2 regions of the Shewanella sp. HL-SH4 genome follow, and region 1 is predicted to be linked to the other one. Evidence: predicted binding sites of a transcription regulator. Region 1 holds the regulator's gene; the other holds the start of a gene.
The links. Region 1 encodes LexA, which represses DNA repair genes until DNA is damaged. Its sites were predicted from a motif close to TACTGTATNNNNATACAGTA; they were not measured.

Region 1 (10,543 bases):
CTTCTTTTGAAAGAGTTTCTGACAAGGCTGCTTGAGCCGCGGCAGCTGCATTATTGGCAAGCTGTTTTTGGTCTAAAAGCCACGCATCATATTCCGCTTCAGGCAACGCCTGAACCACAATAGGCATAAATCCATGGTCTTTGCCGCATAATTCAGCACATTGACCACGGTAAGTTCCTGCTTTATCAATTCGTGTCCAAGCTTCGTTAATAAAGCCTGGGTTAGCATCCTTTTTAACCGCAAAAGCTGGAACCCACCAAGAGTGGATAACATCATCTGATGTCATTAAAAAACGCACTTTCCGATTGAGAGGCAGTACCAAAGGTTTATCTACTTCTAATAAGTAGGTTGCGCTTTTAGTTTCATCACCGTCAATTTGGGTGCGAGGAGTGGATAAAATGCTATAGAACTCGACATCTTCATTAAAATAACTGTAATGCCATTTCCACTGCGAACCAGTGATCTTAATGGTTAAGTCCGCGTCAGACGGATCTTCCATAGCGATAAGGGTTTTAGTGGCTGGAATGGCCATACCAATTAAAATAACAAATGGGATCACGGTCCAAGCAATTTCTACTTTGGTACTTTCATGAAAATTTGCCGCGACCGCGCCTTTGGATTTACGATGATAGATCATTGAATAAATCATGATCCCGAACACCACAACACCAATAGCACAGCAAATATAAAGAATAATCATATGGAGGTCATAAACCTGGCCACTGATATTCGTTACACCCTTTGTCATGTTGAGGGGCATTTCGTTTGCCCCAAGTGGAGGTGCCATTAACACCGCCATTACACAATACAACCATTGCTTCACAAGACTTCTCCTCTGCCAATTGCGAATAGCAACTACAAAGAAGAGTCACACAGTAAGTCTCTGCTCTATGTAAACTCTTCGGTTCCCAAAAAAGCTTGATGACCTCAAAGTACCCTGGTGGTTGTAAGCGTGTAAGGCTTACGGATTTGTATTTATGTGCACCACGCTGGCACCTACAACTGAACCTATCAATTCTGATTTGACGCTTTTATCTGTCAGATAAAATCTAGACTGTAGCGTTTCAATTAGGTTAAAAATGTTTCAACCCTGTTAAATACATTACTTGTAGATTAAACATTGATCAAGATCACTTTTATAGCTAATTAACTGAAAGTTTGCATAAAAAAGCCCTGTACATAGACAGGGCTCAGTAAACACGGCGTTTAGTACTAATGAAATGAAGTGAAATTAATTGTTTTAACAGCATTATTTTGATATGAAATAATCGCTTTAGTTGCCAAATTAGTGCCTAAGTGAGTGCTTACATCTTCAATAACGACACCTAGTGCTCGGGCACTTTTTGCCACTAACTCTAATCGGCGACTGTCGCGTGCATCTAAAGGTTGAGTCCATGAAATAACGGCACTTGATGTACCACTGGTTAATGCTTTTTCCATTGCCCAAAGTGTTTCAATTTCATCCTTCGCATGTACTAACAATACGCGGTCCATTCTTACCCCGGCACTAGCTAACATCTGTTTATAATTAATATTGGCGGGGTTAATTAGCACAATCCAACGACCTTGCAGGCTTAGTTGTGCCAACTGGCTAGCATATTGACTGAGTTCCACTTTACCATTGGTTTCGGTTTGGAGTGTGGTGATAGGCTGCGCTAAATTAATATCTGCAGTTGGCAAATCTACCCATAAACCAGGATGACGAGGGGATGTACCCATTAGTTTGTTCATAACCATTCTCCAATACGAATTACACCAACTGCAAGCCCTTCAATAGTGAGGCTTTGGTAACTTAAATCGACTTCGATAGGTGCATACGCTTCATTTTCAGCGTGCAAATATACGACATTGCCTTTTTTCTCAAAACGTTTCACTGTCACATCATCTTCAACACGAGCAACAACGACCTGGCCATTTCTGGCTTGCTGTATTTTATGAACGGCGAGTAAATCACCCTCTAAAATGCCGATGTTTTTCATGCTGTCACCGCGAACCCTTAACAAAAAGTTTGCGGCAGGTTTAAACATATTAGGATCAACTTGATAGTATTGTTCTACATGCTCTTGCGCTAAAATAGGTTCACCTGCAGCGACTTGTCCAATTAAAGGTAAACCTGTTTCTTCAGGTTCATCTTCTTGGGTTAATCGTATTCCACGGGATGTGCCGGGCATGATTTCAATAAACCCTTTTTTAGCCAAGGCTTTTAAATGCTCTTCAGCGGCATTTGCGCTTTTGAAACCTAGGCGCGTAGCTATTTCTGCACGAGTAGGTGGCATACCAGTTTCAGAGATATTGTTTTTAATAAGCTCTAAAATTTCAGCTTGGCGTGGTGTTAAGGGTCTCATGTTATTTCCTGTCTTTCTATACAGTAACTGTCATTATATACAGTGTTTGTGTTTGCGCAAGTATTCACCAATTATTTTTTAATTTTATTATTTTTAACGGCTTTTTTATTATATGTATCAATTGCATGCTTCAATTTATTTGTTCTTGAATTTAAAAGCATTGTTTGATGTGTACAGCCTATAGTGAAAGGTAACCAGTTTCTGGTATCCTATGCGCCCATATTAAAAGGGCTTTATTGCGAATATTATTATGTCAAAACCAGATTCAATCATGCTTAGACTGCTGCGTAGGGTGCAAAAGCTGATGGTGCAAACGATAGTTGTGCCACATGACCCATTTGCAGATCTAAACTTCGATCCAGACAAGCCCATTGTTTATGTCATGAAGACAGAGTCGATCAGTGACACTGCAGCATTAAGCGAAATGACCCAAGGCTTAGGCTTACCAAGTCCTTATGCGCCATTACAACTTGATGGTATGAAAGTGCCACGAGTTGTTTGTTTAGAGGGGCGAAAGCCTATTATTGGTAAGCGTGAGGGTGGTGAGAAGTTTTTAAACTGTTTTACCAGTTTATTAGCGCTCCACCGTCAGCAGCCTGAACTAGATATCCAACTTGTGCCAGTAAGTCTTTATTGGGGCCGTACTCCAGGCAAAGAAGATGACACGATGAAAGCTGCTGTGCTTGAACGTGAGAATCCAACCTGGTTACGTAAATGGTTAATGATTCTATTTCTAGGTCGCCATAGTTTTGTGCAGTTCTCTAACGCAATGTCATTACGCTACTTAGCCGATGAACATGGTACTGATGAAGCCATTGCCCATAAATTAATTCGGGTGGCTCGAGTACATTTTCGCCGTCAACGTAAAGTTATGACTGGACCACAACTGCCTAACCGTCAAGCTCTGTTTGCTTCGTTATTAAAGTCTGAATCGATCAATAAGGCCATTGAAGAAGAAGCGGCAAACAAGAAGATTTCCAAAGAAAAAGCACGTGAAACTGCGATTGAGTATCTGGACGAAATCGCGGCCGACTATTCAGATAGTTTAGTACGTATTGCTGAGCGTTTTCTAACCTGGTTATGGAATAAGCTATACAGTGGTATTAACATCAAAGGCGCTGAGCAAGTGCGCCAACTGCATCATGACGGTCATGAAATTGTATATGTGCCTTGTCATCGCAGCCACATGGACTATTTACTGCTGTCTTATATTTTGTATTACCAAGGTATGGTGCCGCCGCACATTGCAGCCGGTATCAACTTAAACTTCTGGCCTGCAGGCCCAATGTTCCGTCGTGGTGGTGCATTTTTCATTCGCCGTAGTTTTAATGGCAACAAACTGTATACCGCTATTTTTCGTGAGTATTTAGATCAACTGTTTGCTAAGGGCTACGCCGTTGAATACTTTACCGAAGGTGGTCGTTCACGCACTGGTAGATTGCTTGCGCCTAAAACCGGTATGTTAGCCATGACAATTAACAGTGTACTGCGTGGTATTGAGCGGCCGGTGACGTTAGTGCCTGTTTATCTCGGTTATGACCACGTGATGGAAGTGGCTACTTACCATAAAGAATTAAGTGGTAAGAAAAAAGAGAAGGAATCGCTTTGGCAGGTATTTGGCGCTATTCGAAAGCTGGGTAATTTTGGCCAGGGTTACGTAAACTTTGGCGAGCCAATCAATTTACAAAACTTTTTGAAACAGCAATCTCCTGATTGGCGTGAAGAAATTGCCAAAGATCCTGACCAGAAACCATCATGGGTTACGCCAGCAGTTAATCTTCTAGCCAATCAAGTGATGACCAACATTAATGGCGCAGCAGCGGCAAGTTCAGTCACGCTAACTAGTTTAGTGTTATTAGCCTCAGAGCAAAATGCGCTAGAACGTCATCAGCTTGAGCGTCAGCTAAATTTCTATTTAAAGTTGTTAAAACAAGCACCTTATTCCGACTATGCATCGGTTGCAGAAGGTGATGGTCCATCCATTGTTAAGCATTGCTTATCACTCAATAAATTTACCTTAGAAAAAGACCCATTAGGGGATATTGTCGCAATTGACCCTAACCATGCTATTACCTTGAGTTATTATCGTAATAACATTATTCATATCATGATTATTCCTTCCTTAATTGCCAGTTGTTTAGTGCGCTATGAAGAATGTAATCGTGAACAAATTCTGGCAGTGGTTGAGGACTTTTACCCGCTGATGAAAGCAGAATTATTTATGGGTATTGCTGATCTTCCCGCTTATGTTGATTTAGTGCTTGATCAAATGGTTGAGGAGAATTTAATTAGTGGTGATAAACGTTGTGTTGTTGTCCAAGCCAATATCACCCAGTTAGAGCTATTAGCTGAAACCGTCAGTGAAACATTACAGCGTTATGCCATTATCTTTAACTTGCTAGGGATCAAACCTGAATTAGAGCGTGCAGAGCTTGAACGAGACAGCCATTTATTGGCCCAAAGGTTAGGGGCGTTGCACGGTATTACTGCACCAGAGTTCTACGATAAAAAATTGTACAATACCCTGAGCGTGAAACTAAAAGAGCTAGGTTATTTATGCAGTCGTGAGCCATTAGATGAAGTGTTCCGTATACGCGACCACGCGAATGGATTATTACGTCCATCAGTGCGACAAACCATTCAAGATAGCGTAAACGCGGAGCATTTAAATTAATGGCAAACCACATGAATGCGGCTAAAAATAGCCCCAAAAGTAAGTCTCTTATTGGTGGGGCAATGATTATTGCTGGTACGACTGTTGGCGCGGGAATGTTCTCGTTACCTGTTGTTGGGGCAGGCATGTGGTTTAGTTATTCCTTATTGATGCTAGTGGGTATTTGGTTTTGTATGCTGATGTCTGGCTTACTATTGCTAGAAGCCAATTTACATTTTGAACCTGGGGCCAGTTTTGACACGTTAACGCGTGATACACTTGGGCAATTTGGTCGAATAGTCAATGGTTTATCAATTGCTTTTGTGTTGTACATCCTAACTTACGCTTATATTAGTGGCGGTGGCTCGATTGTTAATCATAGTCTGCAGGCTATTGGCATCAGCTTACCGCAAAGTATCGCCGGATTAGTGTTTGCATTGGTGCTAGCACTTATTGTGTTAATCAGCACTAAAGCTGTTGATCGCATTACCACCATTATGCTTGGTGGTATGGTGATCACTTTCTTTTTAGCTACGGGTAACTTATTAATTGAAATAGAGCCAAGTCGATTGTTTGAGCCCGACGGTGAAGCTCGTTATTTACCTTATATGCTGGCTGCATTGCCATTTGGCCTGGCCAGTTTTGGTTACCATGGCAATGTACCCAGTCTGGTTAAATATTACGGTAAAGATGCCAAAACCATTGTAAAAGCTATCGTCCTAGGCACAACCATTGCCTTGGTGATTTATGCTTGTTGGTTAGTGGTCACTATGGGTAATATTTCTCGTGCTATGTTCTCAGATATTATTGCCCAAGGCGGTAATATGGGGGTATTAGTGGCGGCCTTATCTGAATCCATCGCCAGCGAAAATTTATCACGCGTACTGACCTTGTTTGCCAACTTAGCGGTTGCCTCATCTTTCTTAGGGGTGACATTAGGCTTATTCGATTACCTAGCTGATTTATTTGGTTTTGATGATTCACGTACTGGTCGATTAAAAACCGCAGCAATTACGTTTATTCCACCAACAGTATTAGGGTTACTCTTTCCTAATGGTTTTTTAATGGCTATCGGTTTTGCAGCTTTAGCCGCAACCATTTGGGCGGTTATTGTACCTGCACTATTGGCTTATAAAACCCGTCAGCTCTATCCAAATAGCCAAAGCTTTAAAGTACCAGGAGGCAATATGTTGATCATGATTGTGGTGTTATTTGGGGCATTAACGGCAACGTGTCACTTGTTGGCCATGGCGGATATTTTACCGGTTTACCAGTAGGTTTTTGACAGGCTTACATAATAAAAAGTCTTCTTCGGAAGACTTTTTGCATTTATGGCATTTTGTAGCTTAACTGTGGGCAATAAGATACGTGAAACCCTATGTTAAGAATTAAAAATGAAGGAGGCATGTTTTAATCATTACGTTACCCTCCCATGTTATAAGGCAGATGAAACATAAAACAAATAAACTTGTTGATAACATATTGTTTTTATTGCTATGTTAATTTGTTAATTTGTTAATTTGTTAATTTGTTAATTTGTTAATTTGTTAATTTGTTAATTTGTTAATTTGTTAATTTTTTAATTTAAGGATGAAATTGTTATGTCAGATCTGCTACTAACACAACTAAAAGCGATTGATCGTAAAATGCTGATGATTGCCATTATTGATTTTCCAGGCAGCCTTCTGTTTGGCTTAGGCTTGTATGGCATATTTGCTGGCTTTGATAAAAACTTTTTACCTATGTTGGCGGATCAACAAATCATTTACGCCATGATCCTTGTAGGTGGGGGGATAATGCTGTGGGGTGGCTGGAAGATGCTTATACTAGCCCGTGAAAAACAGCATATTTTGGCTCAACATAAATAATTAAATTAGCGGGTCATGGCATAAAATGAGATCTGTGTTGCAATTATACTGTTGATATTTCGTGTCTTGTTGTTAAGCAACCTCCGTTGTATTAAGTTTAGTTTAAGGTTTGAGTGAGTAATAGTTAGTCAATTATTGATCAGCTTCAAAGTTTAAGTGATGAATTCTACCTATTACCTAAATCTAGAGGCATATCAGCTTTTTTCGTGCCACAACACTCTACACTTACTCAAAATTAATAATATATAAAATGTTGTAAAACGGAGATGTGTGATGAACTGGCGAACCCTATTTAAACCAAGCACAAAATATTCCATTATCGTACTGATTTTAGTCGGTGTGATTTTAGGTGTAGTTGGCTATTTTGCAACTCAGCAAACCTTACATGCAACAAGTACAGATGCTTTCTGTATGTCTTGTCATAGTAATCATTCTTTAAAGGATGAAGTATTAGCGTCAGCTCATGGTGGTGGCAATGCAGGTGTAACAGTGCAATGCCAAGATTGCCATTTACCCCATGGCCCAGTTGATTACTTGATCAAAAAAATCATCGTTTCTAAAGATTTATACGGTTTTATCATGATAGATGATTTCAATACTCAAGCATGGTTAGATGAAAACCGTAAAGAGCAAGCAGACCTAGCATTAAAGTATTTCAAATCTAATGATTCAGCTAACTGTCGTCATTGCCATACTCGCATCTATGAGAATCAGCCAGAAGGCATGAAGAAGATGGCGAAAAAAATGCATGAAAATAATTTCAAAAAAGCACCCGAAGACAGAAAAACCTGTGTTGATTGCCATAAAGGTGTCGCCCATCCTTACCCTAAAAAGTAACTTGGCTTAGGCTACTTAATAAAAAAACCTCGTTCAAGTGAACGAGGTTTTTTTATGGATGATTATTTAAAGTGTGCTTAACGGTATTGAGTGAGTTTATGGTACTGGTTGATAAGCATACAAACGGTAACTCACTTGTCCCGCTGTTTTTTGTTTCAGTGGTAACCAGCTTGAGGGAATAACCAGATCAGTAAGATCGGTTTCAGTTTCAAGATAAATGAGTGCATCGTTATTTAACCAACCATGGGCCATTAATAACTCTATAGTCTGTTTGGCCAAACCTTTACGAAAGGGAGGGTCAATATAAACCACATCAAAACCTTGATCTGTTCCTTTAGCTAATAACTGCAAACTATCACCATTAATCACTTTGGCATTGATGCAGTTAAGGGTGTGCAGATTTTTGGTCAGTTGGTTGGCAGCACTTTTTTGTAATTCAAACATTAACGCAAATTCGGCATAACGTGATAACGACTCTAGGCTTAATGCCCCGCTTCCGGCAAAACAATCTAATACTCGAGCGCCCCGAATATCAACCGATAGCCAGTTAAATAAAGTTTCACGCACACGGTCTGTGGTAGGGCGTAAGCCTTCTAAATCATGGATCGGCAGCTTACGAGAACGCCATTGTCCAGAAATAATTCTGACCTGCCCACTACTGCTATTTTGTCGTGCCATGTGTTCCCCGTGATTTTGTCTGAACAAAGAAAAAGAAAGTGGTAGACTATGCTCACCCTAAACAGCTGATATTTTATATTAAACTCAACCAAAATACTGAGTATTCTCCAATAACCCATATTGGCGTAAAAAAATCGCTGTAATTGAACTTATTTTATATTGAGCACTGGTAGTAAACATGGCAAAGAAAGGTTTTTTCTCGTGGTTTCGTAAAGACAAGAACGAGCAAGAGGTAGTTGAAACCTCCAAAGAAGTCGTCCAAGACGTTGCTCAAGAAAGTATTCAAGATGATGCTACTCAAGCGCAAGTGAGTGATGCAAAAATTGCCGCTGAGGCGCAAGCTGCCGAAGAGGCTAGAATAATTGCCGCTGAAGCTCAAGCTGCAGAAGAGGCTAAAATAATTGCCGCTGAAGCGCAAGCTGCCGAAGAGGCCAGAATAGCAGTCGCTGAAGCTCAAGCTGCCGAAGAGGCTAGAATAGTCGCGGCTGAGGCTCAAGCTGCAGAAGAGGCTAAAATAATTGCTGCTGAAGCTCAAGCTGCCGAAGAGGCCAGAATAGTAGCCGTTGAAGCTCAAGCTGCCGAAGAGGCTAAAATAGTCGCCGCTGAAGCTCAAGCTGCCGAAGAAGCTAGAATAGTCGCCGCTGAAGCTCAAGCTGCCGAAGAAGCTAGAATAGTCGCCGCTGAGGCTCAAGCTGCAGAAGAGGCTAAAATAATTGCTGCGGAAGCTCAAGCTGCCGAAGAAGCTAGAATAGTCGCCGCTGAGGCTCAAGCTGCAGAAGAGGCTAGAATAGTCGCCGCTGAAGCTCAAGTTGCGGAAGATAATGCACAAGGTGTTGTTACCCAAGTTGAGCCAGAACCCCAAGACAAGCCTAAAAAAGAAGGCATGTTTGCGCGCTTAAAACGTGGTTTGATGCGTACCAGTGAAAATATTGGTTCTGGATTCATTGGTTTGTTTAGTGGCAAAAAAATCGATGACGATTTATTTGAAGAGCTTGAAGAACAGCTGTTAATCGCCGATGTGGGTGTTGAAACTACTACTAAGTTAATTAAAAGCCTCACTGAGCAAGCATCACGTAAACAGCTTAAAAATGCAGAAGCGCTGTATGATCTTATGCGTGATGAAATGCACAAAATGTTAGCCCCTGTAGCTATCCCTTTGGTGCCTGATAATGCTGAGGGGCCATTTGTTATTTTAATGGTAGGGGTTAATGGCGTAGGTAAAACAACGACCATTGGTAAATTGGCAAAACAGTATCAAAAACAAGGCAAATCTGTCATGTTAGCTGCTGGTGATACTTTTCGGGCAGCCGCTGTTGAGCAACTACAAGTCTGGGGGCAGCGCAATAATATTCCAGTTGTTGCACAGCACACAGGTGCCGACAGTGCTTCAGTTATTTTTGATGCACTTCAAGCTGCTAAGGCGCGTAAAGTCGATGTGCTAATTGCAGATACTGCGGGCCGTCTACAGAATAAAAGCCACTTAATGGAAGAGTTGAAAAAAGTGGTTCGAGTGATGAAAAAACTCGACATCAATGCTCCCCATGAAGTGATGTTAACCTTAGATGCTAGTACAGGGCAAAATGCGATTAGCCAGGCACAACTATTTCAAGAAGCAGTAGGTGTGACAGGTATTACCTTAAGTAAATTAGACGGCACAGCCAAAGGCGGAATAATCTTCGCCATAGCAGATAAGTTTACTATTCCCATTCGTCACATTGGTGTCGGCGAACAAATTGATGATTTACGTACTTTTAATGCCAATGATTTTATCGAAGCATTATTTAGTCAAGAAAAGGCAGAATAACAGAACATGATCCAATTTGAGCAGGTCAGCAAAGTCTATCCCGGCGGGCAAAAAGCCTTACTGGATGTGAATTTTCATCTTCGTCAAGGTGAGATGGCTTTTTTAACCGGTCACTCTGGTGCAGGTAAAAGTACCTTGCTTAAATTGATCACCGTTATTGAGCGCGCATCGGCAGGTCGGGTGGCGATTAATGGCCATGACATTGCCAATGTCAGTGCTAAACACGTGCCTTATTTACGTCGTAATATAGGGATGATTTTTCAAAATCATCACCTATTAATGGACAAAAGTGTTTTCGATAATGTGGCATTACCATTAGTGATTGAAGGCTTTTCCCATGGTGAAATAAAAAAGCGTG
Region 2 (10,543 bases), 960 kb from region 1:
GGCGTTGGGTTATCAGTTTACGATCGCGCAGTGGTTGGTGGATCCAACGTTGTAGCATGCGACTCCCCATGGGGGTTGCCGTATTATCTAATACCCATGAAAGCGTGTTTTCACGTCCGCCTGAAAGATTCTGGGTTAGCTCTAGGTTTCGTCTGGTGGCAGCATCTAAAATAATCGAGTCAGCTTGATTAAAACGTACAATAGAGTTGATATGTGGCAATGCTGTTTTTTGAGTGTCTTTAACATATTGCATCAAACAGCCGGCCGCTTGTAGTGCTAAACGAGCATCGTTGATGCCAAAGCCATGCAAGTCTTTCGTGCCAAATTGAGTTAATAATAAATTGACACAAGTGTCGTAATCAAACTCCCATTCAGGTCTACGGCGAATTCCTTTTAAGTGATTGATGAGTATCATGTCAGTGAAGTCTTCACTGTAAAGTAATTCCGCTGGTCGTGTACGTTGGATCTCTGCTTCTAGTGCTTCTCTTGAATCTAATTCTGAAATAACAAAACGGCCAGAAGAGATATCTAATGTGGCAAAGCCGTAACCGACTTTACCCTCGTAAAGCGCGGCTAATAAATTATCCTGACGCTCTTGTAATAAGGCTTCATCTGTCAATGTTCCCGGGGTGACGATACGGACAACTTGGCGATCAACTGGACCCTTTGAAGTCACGGGATCGCCAATCTGCTCACATATCGCGACCGATTGACCTATTTGTACTAACTTAGCCAAATAGCCCTCTACCGCATGGTAAGGCAGGCCAGCCATTGGGATCGGGTCACCACCGCTTTTACCCCGTGCAGTTAATGAAATACCAAGCATTTCAGAGGCTTTTTTAGCATCATCATAAAATAGCTCATAGAAATCCCCCATTCTATAGAACAACAGCATGTCAGGATGAGCGGCTTTCATTGTCAAATATTGACGCATCATCGGAGTATGTTTTTCTAAATCTAAGCTAACAATTTCAGTCATGGGCTGTGTAATACTCTTTTTGTTCATCTGTGGTAATTCATTAAGCATTCGGGGAATTAGCATGGGATTTTTATAGCGGCTAATCTTAACAAAATTTGCCCCTGTTGGAGAAATACAAATTCATTATATTGACGTGAAATTACTAAATTTATGATTTTATTAATAAATAAAAAAAAGTAACCTCAGGGCTTGATACTGTATGACTATACAGTATACTGAACAACATATTGAGATGAGTGACGATATTAACGACACTTACAAACTAAATTATACACAGCAATTTTACCATTAATTGTGAACAAAGTTATTGCCTGGAAGGGTTTGAAAATGAAGGTTGATCCAAATAAAGAGAAAGCACTTGCCGCAGTGTTAAGCCAAATTGAAAAGCAATTCGGTAAAGGCTCTATCATGAAGTTGGGCGAAGACCGTACCATGGATGTAGAAACTATTTCTACCGGCTCACTTTCATTGGACATCGCGTTGGGCGCAGGTGGACTACCAATGGGACGTATTGTTGAAATTTACGGCCCAGAATCATCAGGTAAAACAACACTAACCTTAGAAGTTATTGCCGCAGCACAACGTGAAGGTAAAACATGTGCCTTTATTGATGCTGAGCATGCACTTGATCCTATCTATGCTAAAAAACTAGGCGTAGATATTGATAACTTATTATGTTCACAACCAGATACAGGTGAACAAGCATTAGAAATATGTGATGCTTTAACTCGCTCAGGTGCGGTAGACGTTATTGTTGTCGATTCTGTTGCTGCGTTAACACCAAAAGCTGAAATTGAAGGTGAAATTGGTGATTCGCATATGGGCTTAGCGGCACGTATGATGAGCCAAGCTATGCGTAAACTTGCAGGTAACCTTAAGCAATCAAATACTTTGCTTATTTTTATTAACCAAATTCGTATGAAAATTGGGGTAATGTTTGGTAGCCCTGAAACGACAACCGGTGGTAATGCACTTAAGTTTTATGCTTCAGTTCGTTTAGATATTCGCCGCACTGGCGCGATTAAAGATGGTGATGAAGTCGTCGGTAACGAAACCCGTGTTAAAGTGGTTAAAAACAAAATTGCAGCACCATTTAAGCAAGCTGAATTCCAAATCCTTTACGGTCAAGGTATTAACCGTACTGGTGAACTCGTGGACTTAGGTGTTGCACATAAGCTTGTTGATAAAGCGGGTGCTTGGTACAGTTATAAAGGCGAAAAAATTGGTCAAGGCCGTGCTAATGCCGGTAAATTCTTAACCGAAAATCCAGCGATTGCACAAGAGATTGATAAGACATTACGTGAAATGTTGCTTGGTTCTGGAACAGGTACCGCAGCAGCATCATCTACAGATGAAAATATTGATTTAGAAACCGGTGAAGTTTTCTAAATAAGATTTATCCTAGCAATTAATGTGTCGATTTAAGTCGCGGTGCGTATTTTACGTATCGCGACTTTTTTATGCTTCAGTTAAAAAACACTCTGTTGTTATCCTTGCTATACTGACTAGACTTACCCGCCACTAACTAGATAACTAGATAACTAGATAACTAGATAACTAGATAACTAGATAACTAGTAACTAGATAACTAGATAACTAACTAAATCAATTGAAATTTTATTCTTTTAGTAGATTGATACGCTAGCCACAGAACAATAACAAACCAAATAAAATAGCCTCTAGTTCATCCGATATAACATTATTCTTTATCAAAACTGTCCACCACAATGGCGCCCATCGATGCCGGCATAGTAATGACTATTATCCGTTTTAACGATGTTAATGGGTCTACCCAAAAGGGTAATTTGTCTAAACAAAATAGCACTAATGCAACCACTAATGCTGTCATTAGATAAGCGATAACAATACGGAAAATAAACACTAATTTTCTTGAGCTAATATTATTTTGAAAGACACTTTGATAGGTATATAGCCCTAGAAAAATAACCGATAATAAAAAAAGCATTAATAAATTGAAAAAAGGGAGGGTTTCACCTAATCGCCACGCTTCCTCTGAAAACGAAATCGGGACCGCAAGCGCAAATGCGCCGACAAAAATTTGGCTGGCATCTTCGCCATTAAAGCTAAACTTCATTACTTTTCCTTTTTAAAACATTCTGGTTTGCATAACAAACCCTAAGTTAAAGCCTAGATGTAATACTAGCTGTAATATATGAAGGACTGTTTAACTACAAATTACCTTAAAGCGAGTGTTTACGCACCTATATTCAGATTGAAAGCTAATTGAGAAGATTGTTAATCTTATGCCACAGCACTCATATTTTGCGATAAGCTAATCGAATATTGTTCAGATGATAATCGCCTTACTCATCTCGCATTTTTGCGTAAATTCAGTATATAATGCCCTCATTTACTGGCTTGTATAGCAAGCTAGACACTTTTGTATTCTCTATATCAGGACGCATCCATGTTTCAGACCACTGCAGAGTTAAGAAGTGCTTTTTTAAAGTACTTTGAAGATAACGGACATCAAGTTTTAGACAGTAGTTCGCTGGTTCCAACTAACGACCCAACACTGCTATTTACCAATGCCGGCATGAACCAATTTAAAGATGTGTTCTTGGGGATGGATAAACGCAGCTACACTCGTGCGACGACATCACAGCGCTGTGTTCGAGCCGGTGGTAAGCATAATGATTTAGATAACGTGGGTTATACCGCACGTCACCATACTTTTTTTGAAATGCTAGGTAATTTTAGTTTTGGTGATTACTTCAAAGAAGAAGCGATCCGTTTTGCGTGGACCTTTTTAACTGAAACATTGAAACTACCAAAAGATCGTTTATGCGTGACCATTTATGAAACCGATGATGAAGCGTTTGAACTGTGGAACAACAAAATTGGCGTAGCTGCTGAGAATATTATCCGCATCGGCGATAACAAAGGTGGGGCTTATGCGTCAGATAATTTCTGGCAAATGGGTGATACCGGTCCTTGTGGTCCATGTTCTGAAATTTTCTATGACCATGGCGATCATATTTGGGGAGGACGTCCTGGTTCACCTGAAGAAGATGGCGATCGTTTTATCGAGATTTGGAACATCGTATTTATGCAATATAACCGTCAAGCAGACGGTGAGATGTTACCTTTGCCTAAGCCGTCGGTAGATACCGGCATGGGAATTGAGCGTATTGCAGCTATCATGCAGGGAGTACATTCAAATTATGAAATTGATATCTTTAAGCAACTTATTGCTAAAACAGCTGAAATAATTAACGTTACTGATTTAGAAAATAAATCATTACGCGTAATAGCTGATCATATTCGTTCTTGCTCTTTCCTGATTGCGGATGGTGTTTTACCTTCTAATGAAGGCCGTGGTTATGTACTGCGTCGTATTATTCGCCGCGCAGTACGTCATGGTAATAAGCTTGGCGCTACGGATGCGTTTTTCTATAAGCTTGTACCTACCTTAATCAACGTTATGGGTGATGCAGCTAAAGGCCTAGCTGCAATGCAAGCGATTGTTGAAAAAGCCTTAAAAGCTGAAGAAGAGCAATTTGCCCGCACGTTAGAGCGTGGTTTGGGGCTGCTTGATAACGCGCTTAATAGCTTATCTGGCAAGGTGCTTGATGGTGACACCGCATTTAAACTTTACGATACCTACGGCTTCCCTGTGGATTTGACCGCAGACGTGTGCCGTGAGCGTGACATTACTGTCGATGAAGTTGGTTTTGAAGCGGCAATGGCTGAGCAACGAAGCCGTGCGCAAGCTGCTGGTAACTTTGGTACTGATTACAACAAGCAATTGATTATTGATAAGCAAACCGCATTTTGTGGTTATCAAGGCTTAACCGGTGATGCGACCGTAGTTGCTTTGTATGTTGATGGCAACGAAGTGACTGAAGTGACAGCGGGTCAGGAAGCTGTGCTGGTACTCGATAACACACCTTTCTACGCAGAATCTGGCGGACAAGTCGGTGACCGAGGTCTGCTAAACGCACAAGGCGTTAGCTTTGAGGTGCTTGATACGCAGAAATTTGGCCAGGCAACGGGTCATCAGGGAAAACTGACTCAAGGCAGTATAAAAGTAGGCGCTAAGTTAACCGCATTAGTGGATAAAAAACTGCGTCAAAGCACTGAACTTAACCATTCAGTGACTCACTTACTTCATGCTGCACTTCGTCAAGTATTAGGCAGTCATGTGACTCAAAAAGGCTCCTTAGTTAATCCTGAGCGTCTACGTTTTGACTTCTCACATTTTGAAGGTGTCAAGCCGGCTGAAATTAAAGAGATTGAGGAGTTAGTTAATACTCAAATTCGTCTAAATCATCAATTAAATACCCAAGAAATGGGTATCGATGAAGCCAAAGAAAAAGGCGCAATGGCGTTATTTGGCGAGAAGTATGATGCACAAGTGCGTGTTGTTACCATGGGTGACTTCTCTATTGAGTTATGTGGCGGTACGCACGTTAGTCGCACGGGTGACATTGGCTTATTTAAATTAACCTCCGAGAGCGGTATTGCTGCAGGTGTGCGTCGTATTGAAGCTGTTACTGGCGCTGCAGCAATGGCCTATGTGGCAGATCAACAAGCCCAGTTAGAAGAAGCCGCAGCGTTACTTAAGTCAGACAGTGCTTCTGTTATCACTAAATTAAAAGCGCAGCTAGATAAAGTGAAACAGCTTGAAAAAGATTTATCGCAACTGAAAGATAAACTTGCTGCTGCAGCAAGTGCTGATTTAGCGGGTGATGCTATTGAGATAAATGGTATTAAAGTCCTAGTGAAAAAGCTTGAAGGTGTTGATGCTGGATCACTACGTGGTTTGCAAGATGAGCTTAAGCAAAAGTTAAAGTCTGCCGTTATCGTATTAGGTGTTGCCACAGAAGGTAAAGTTAATTTGATTGCCGGTGTCAGTAATGATCTAACCAAGCAAGTTAAAGCCGGTGAGTTGGTGGCCATGATTGCTCAGCAAGTCGGCGGTAAAGGCGGTGGACGCCCTGACATGGCACAAGCGGGTGGTACTCAGCCTGAGAACTTAGATGCCGCATTAGCTTTAGTATTACCTTGGTTGACTGAACGCTTAGGCTAAACAATCGCCGTGAACGAAAAATAATACTTAAATCAAGTCTTAAAGCAGGGTTATTACACTTTAAGGCTTGAGTGTCATTGACACTTTTGGCATAGTTAACACAGTTTTGCTGCTGGTCACTATCACAGCGCGGTTAACTTAACACTTAAGTTGGTTCGAAAATGGTTTAATATGTCGTGCATAACGGGTTTGTTAACTATTTATCGTAATTGTCATTTTGTATGATCTAATGTCGATGCATTTTTATGTTGGTGTTAGATCATTTGTTAATTTTTGAATTATATGTGCTTAATAGTCAAACTTTGTATTTGAAGTTACTATGACTTTTACTGAGCAAACCCTATAATAACGCATATTACGGACAAAGCGTGTTATGCAGTGTGAACTAAAGGAGTAACCAATATGCTAATTTTGACTCGTCGTGTAGGCGAAACATTGATGATTGGTGATGAAGTCACTGTCACAGTATTAGGTGTCAAGGGTAACCAAGTACGTATTGGTGTCAATGCACCCAAAGAAGTATCTGTTCACCGTGAAGAGATTTACCAACGGATCCAATCTGAAAAGTCAGACTCATCTGATGGCGGTAACTTCTAAGCAGTTTTTGTTAGATATTGAAACGACTAAGTCAGCATTTGCTGACTTTTTTGTTTTTAAACGCGGTAAAGTTTTGTTTAGCTTGACTGCAAATATTGTAATAGGTGAGAAAGTATTTTATTTAGCTAATATTATTTATTCACTTAATAAGTAGAGCATTTGGAGTCTTATTTGCTGTTAAACCCCTCAATGTGCTTAAAAACAGTTCAAATGGTTAGCGGTTTGGAAAAAGGGTTTGACTTATTTTCGGCAAACAGTAATATGTGCGCCAAGAAAACGGAGAGGTGGCCGAGTGGCCGAAGGCGCTCCCCTGCTAAGGGAGTATGGGCTTTAACTCCCATCGAGGGTTCGAATCCCTCCTTCTCCGCCATTTCTTACAATAGTTAAATCGATGCGGATGTAGCTCAGCTGGATAGAGTACCTGGCTACGAACCAGGCGGTCGAAGGTTCGACTCCTTCCATCCGCACCATTTCTATTGTTGTGATTTTGAATGCGGATGTAGCTCAGCTGGATAGAGTACCTGGCTACGAACCAGGCGGTCGAAGGTTCGACTCCTTCCATCCGCACCATTCAAAGTAGAAAGACTGTATAGAACAAATTTGCGCGTGTAGCTCAGCTGGATAGAGTACCTGGCTACGAACCAGGCGGTCGGAGGTTCGACTCCTCCCACGCGCACCATATTTGACGGAGAGGTGGCCGAGTGGCCGAAGGCGCTCCCCTGCTAAGGGAGTATGGGCTTTAACTCCCATCGAGGGTTCGAATCCCTCCTTCTCCGCCATTCATTCATTGATGTTATAGTGCACTGCACTTTAATATGATGTAATGATGGCATTAAGTAATAAGTAAGATTTTGCGCGTGTAGCTCAGCTGGATAGAGTACCTGGCTACGAACCAGGCGGTCGGAGGTTCGACTCCTCCCACGCGCACCACATTAAAAAAACCTGCTATTAATTAGCAGGTTTTTTTTTGCCTTCGATTTCTAATCATTCCATTTAGCTGCGTTTAATCATCCATATTCATCTTCGATAGACATTCTGGTGATCTTTCAATCTACTTATCATCTTTGATCACTAGAAATAATGAACTCCATCACAAAGTAGTGACTTTATTTTTATGTTTAGTAAATTTTTATTCAACGTTCAAGATTGGAGGAAATAAGTGGCGGTAAATCGTTGGTGGTTGCCTGTTTAGTTTGGTTAACAATAATTTAACACCCTTATGTGTCAGAGGGGAAGTGAGCTTTATTGTGTAATCCTTAGTTAACGGCTGCTTTTATTATCAAATTCTTATTTGTTTCTATTTTTGGTAATTATTTATGGTAAGACCATTTTACAGTTGGATAGTGATTTTGTTATAATTTGTGTATATTTTGTAACATATGAAGTCGTTAAAATGGATATGAATTCAGTTTCTGTTAAAGTTGGCTCGATTAGCTGGTCAAGTATTAATTGAATATTTATTCTGAAAATGGTTTTGAATAAAAGAATGCTAAATAACGAGGCCGCGAGTCATCATGCCTTAATACGCATGTCAAAGCTTGGCATGTTACCCAATGGAACACATTTGTCGTATTTATTACAGTGAGGGACTATGGCATCGATCAGCCAACAATTAGTTGATGCGCTTGGCATTATGGTGATGGGAATGGGCTTAGTGTTCATTTTCTTGAGTATTTTAATTGTTGGTATTGGAATAGTGGCTAAATACAGTCCAGTTCCTATTGAGCCAACACCAGAGCCAAAGATCAACACAGGATCAACGACAGGATTAAATCCTAAGTTAGTCGCCGCTATTACTTCTGCGATTCATCAATATCGCGCGTAAGATTTATTTTGGGAGCTTTTATGAGCAAGCCGTTATTACTCACCGATGTCGTCCTGCGCGACGCCCACCAATCTCTACTTGCAACACGCTTACGTATTGATGACATGTTACCCATTGCTCCTTTGCTGGATAAAGTGGGTTATTGGTCATTAGAATCATGGGGTGGCGCTACTTTCGATTCATGTATTCGCTATTTAGGCGAAGACCCGTGGGATCGCATTCGTGAACTCAAAAAGGCCATGCCAAACACGCCACAGCAAATGTTGTTACGTGGACAAAATTTATTAGGGTATCGTCATTATGCTGATGACGTTGTTACCCGTTTTGTTGAGCGTGCTCACACCAATGGTGTAGATGTATTCCGTATTTTTGATGCCATGAATGATGTGCGTAACTTAGAAACGGCAGTTAAAGCGGTTAAAAATGTAGGTGGCCACGCGCAGGGGACGATTTCATTCACCACTAGCCCAGTACATACCCTTGATACCTGGGTTGATATGGCTAAGCGCTTAGAAGACATGGGCGCGGATTCATTATGTATTAAAGATATGGCTGGCTTACTTAAGCCGATGCAAGCTTATGATTTAATTAGCCGCTTAAAGTCGCAAACTGACTTAATGGTATCGATGCATTGTCATGCGACAACAGGTCTTAGCACAGCGACATACCAAAAGGCCATCGAGGCGGGTGTTGATGTGCTTGATACTGCAATCTCTTCAATGAGCCAAACCTACGGCCACAGCGCAACCGAAACGTTAGTTGCCATGGTAGAAGATACCGATAGGGCCACTGGCTACGATATGGTGCTCTTGGAAGAGATAGCCGCTTATTTCCGTGAAGTACGTAAAAAGTACGTCCGTTTTGAGGGCGCACTTAAGGGAATTGATTCACGTATTTTACGCGCCCAAGTGCCAGGTGGCATGTTAACCAACATGGAAAATCAGCTAAAAGAGCAAGGCGCTGCAGATAAGATGGATGCGGTGTTAGCTGAGATCCCACGGGTACGTGCAGACTTAGGTTTCTTACCTTTAGTGACACCAACATCACAAATAGTTGGCTCCCAATCGGTTATCAATGTGTTGATGGGTGAACGATACAAATCGATGACTAAAGAAACCGAAGGTGTGTTAAAAGGTGAATATGGCGCGACACCCGCTCCGGTAAATGCTGAACTTCAAGCTCGTGTGTTAAATGGAGCAAAAGCTATTACTTGTCGTCCTGCTGATTTAATCGCCCCTGAACTCGATAAGCTCCGAACAGAGCTAGCCATTAAAGCCCAAGAAGAAGGTTTTACTTTGGCAGCTGAGTCTGACGACGATGTAATGACCTACGCGTTATTTAATCAAATAGGTCTTAAGTTTCTACAAAATCGGGGTAACCCTGATGCCTTTGAACCTGTGCCCTCAGCAGATGATTTAGTGGTTAAAGCGGATAAAGAAAAAGACCCTGAAACCTATACCGTTAATGTAGAAGGTCAAAGTTTTGTTGTTCAGGTAAGCCAGGGGGGTGAGATCAGTCAAATAGTGCCTGTGGCTACTTCTAATGCTGCTACCCCTACTCAAGTCGTCTCAGCGCCTACTGGTGCAGTTAAATACAGTATGACAGCGCCACTGTCGGGTAATATATTTAAAGTGCTTGTGGCTAACGGTCAAGCGATTAAAGCCGGTGAAGTGGTTATCATTCTTGAAGCTATGAAAATGGAAACTGAAGTGCGTGCGAACGAAGACGGTGTGGTCACTAATCTTGCGGTTAAGCAAGGCGACAGTGTCACGGTTGGCTCAGCATTATTAGATTTGGCGTAAGAGGACATTATGGAAGGATTAATGGCCTTTTGGGGCGAAACAGGTATTGCTCATTTCACCGGTGGGCAAGTATTAATGATGGGCGTAGGGTGTTTATTACTTTATCTTGCCATCGCACGTGGCTTTGAGCCTTTGTTATTATTGCCTATCGGCTTTGGTGCCATTTTAGCCAACATTCCCAATGCAGGCTTTACCGACGAAGGCGGCTTGCTTTGGTACGCTTACCATATTGGAATTGAAACGGGAGTTTTTCCGTTATTGATCTTTATGGGCGTTGGCGCTATGAC

Region 2: recA (recombinase RecA) is a predicted target of LexA. The motif match lies at 1,173-1,192, and genes of this name have one in related genera.

The regions. Positions count from the first base shown of each region.
Region 1 covers NZ_CP195037.1:1,881,303-1,891,845, reverse strand. The annotation lists gene coxB (cytochrome c oxidase subunit II) at 1-823, opposite strand, end outside; gene ACRWQL_RS09210 (cell division inhibitor SulA) at 1,213-1,731, opposite strand; gene lexA (transcriptional repressor LexA) at 1,728-2,345, opposite strand; gene plsB (glycerol-3-phosphate 1-O-acyltransferase PlsB) at 2,596-5,019, shown strand; gene mtr (tryptophan permease) at 5,019-6,275, shown strand; gene ACRWQL_RS09190 (hypothetical protein) at 6,600-6,866, shown strand; gene ACRWQL_RS09185 (NapC/NirT family cytochrome c) at 7,140-7,703, shown strand; gene rsmD (16S rRNA (guanine(966)-N(2))-methyltransferase RsmD) at 7,800-8,381, opposite strand; gene ftsY (signal recognition particle-docking protein FtsY) at 8,560-10,185, shown strand; gene ftsE (cell division ATP-binding protein FtsE) at 10,192-10,543, shown strand, end outside.
Region 2 covers NZ_CP195037.1:921,341-931,883, reverse strand. The annotation lists gene mutS (DNA mismatch repair protein MutS) at 1-979, opposite strand, end outside; gene recA (recombinase RecA) at 1,307-2,368, shown strand; gene ACRWQL_RS05045 (DUF2391 family protein) at 2,679-3,074, opposite strand; gene alaS (alanine--tRNA ligase) at 3,408-6,032, shown strand; gene csrA (carbon storage regulator CsrA) at 6,435-6,629, shown strand; tRNA gene ACRWQL_RS05030 (tRNA-Ser) at 6,908-6,999, shown strand; tRNA gene ACRWQL_RS05025 (tRNA-Arg) at 7,023-7,099, shown strand; tRNA gene ACRWQL_RS05020 (tRNA-Arg) at 7,123-7,199, shown strand; tRNA gene ACRWQL_RS05015 (tRNA-Arg) at 7,232-7,308, shown strand; tRNA gene ACRWQL_RS05010 (tRNA-Ser) at 7,317-7,408, shown strand; tRNA gene ACRWQL_RS05005 (tRNA-Arg) at 7,483-7,559, shown strand; gene ACRWQL_RS05000 (OadG family transporter subunit) at 8,221-8,454, shown strand; gene oadA (sodium-extruding oxaloacetate decarboxylase subunit alpha) at 8,475-10,256, shown strand; gene ACRWQL_RS04990 (sodium ion-translocating decarboxylase subunit beta) at 10,266-10,543, shown strand, end outside.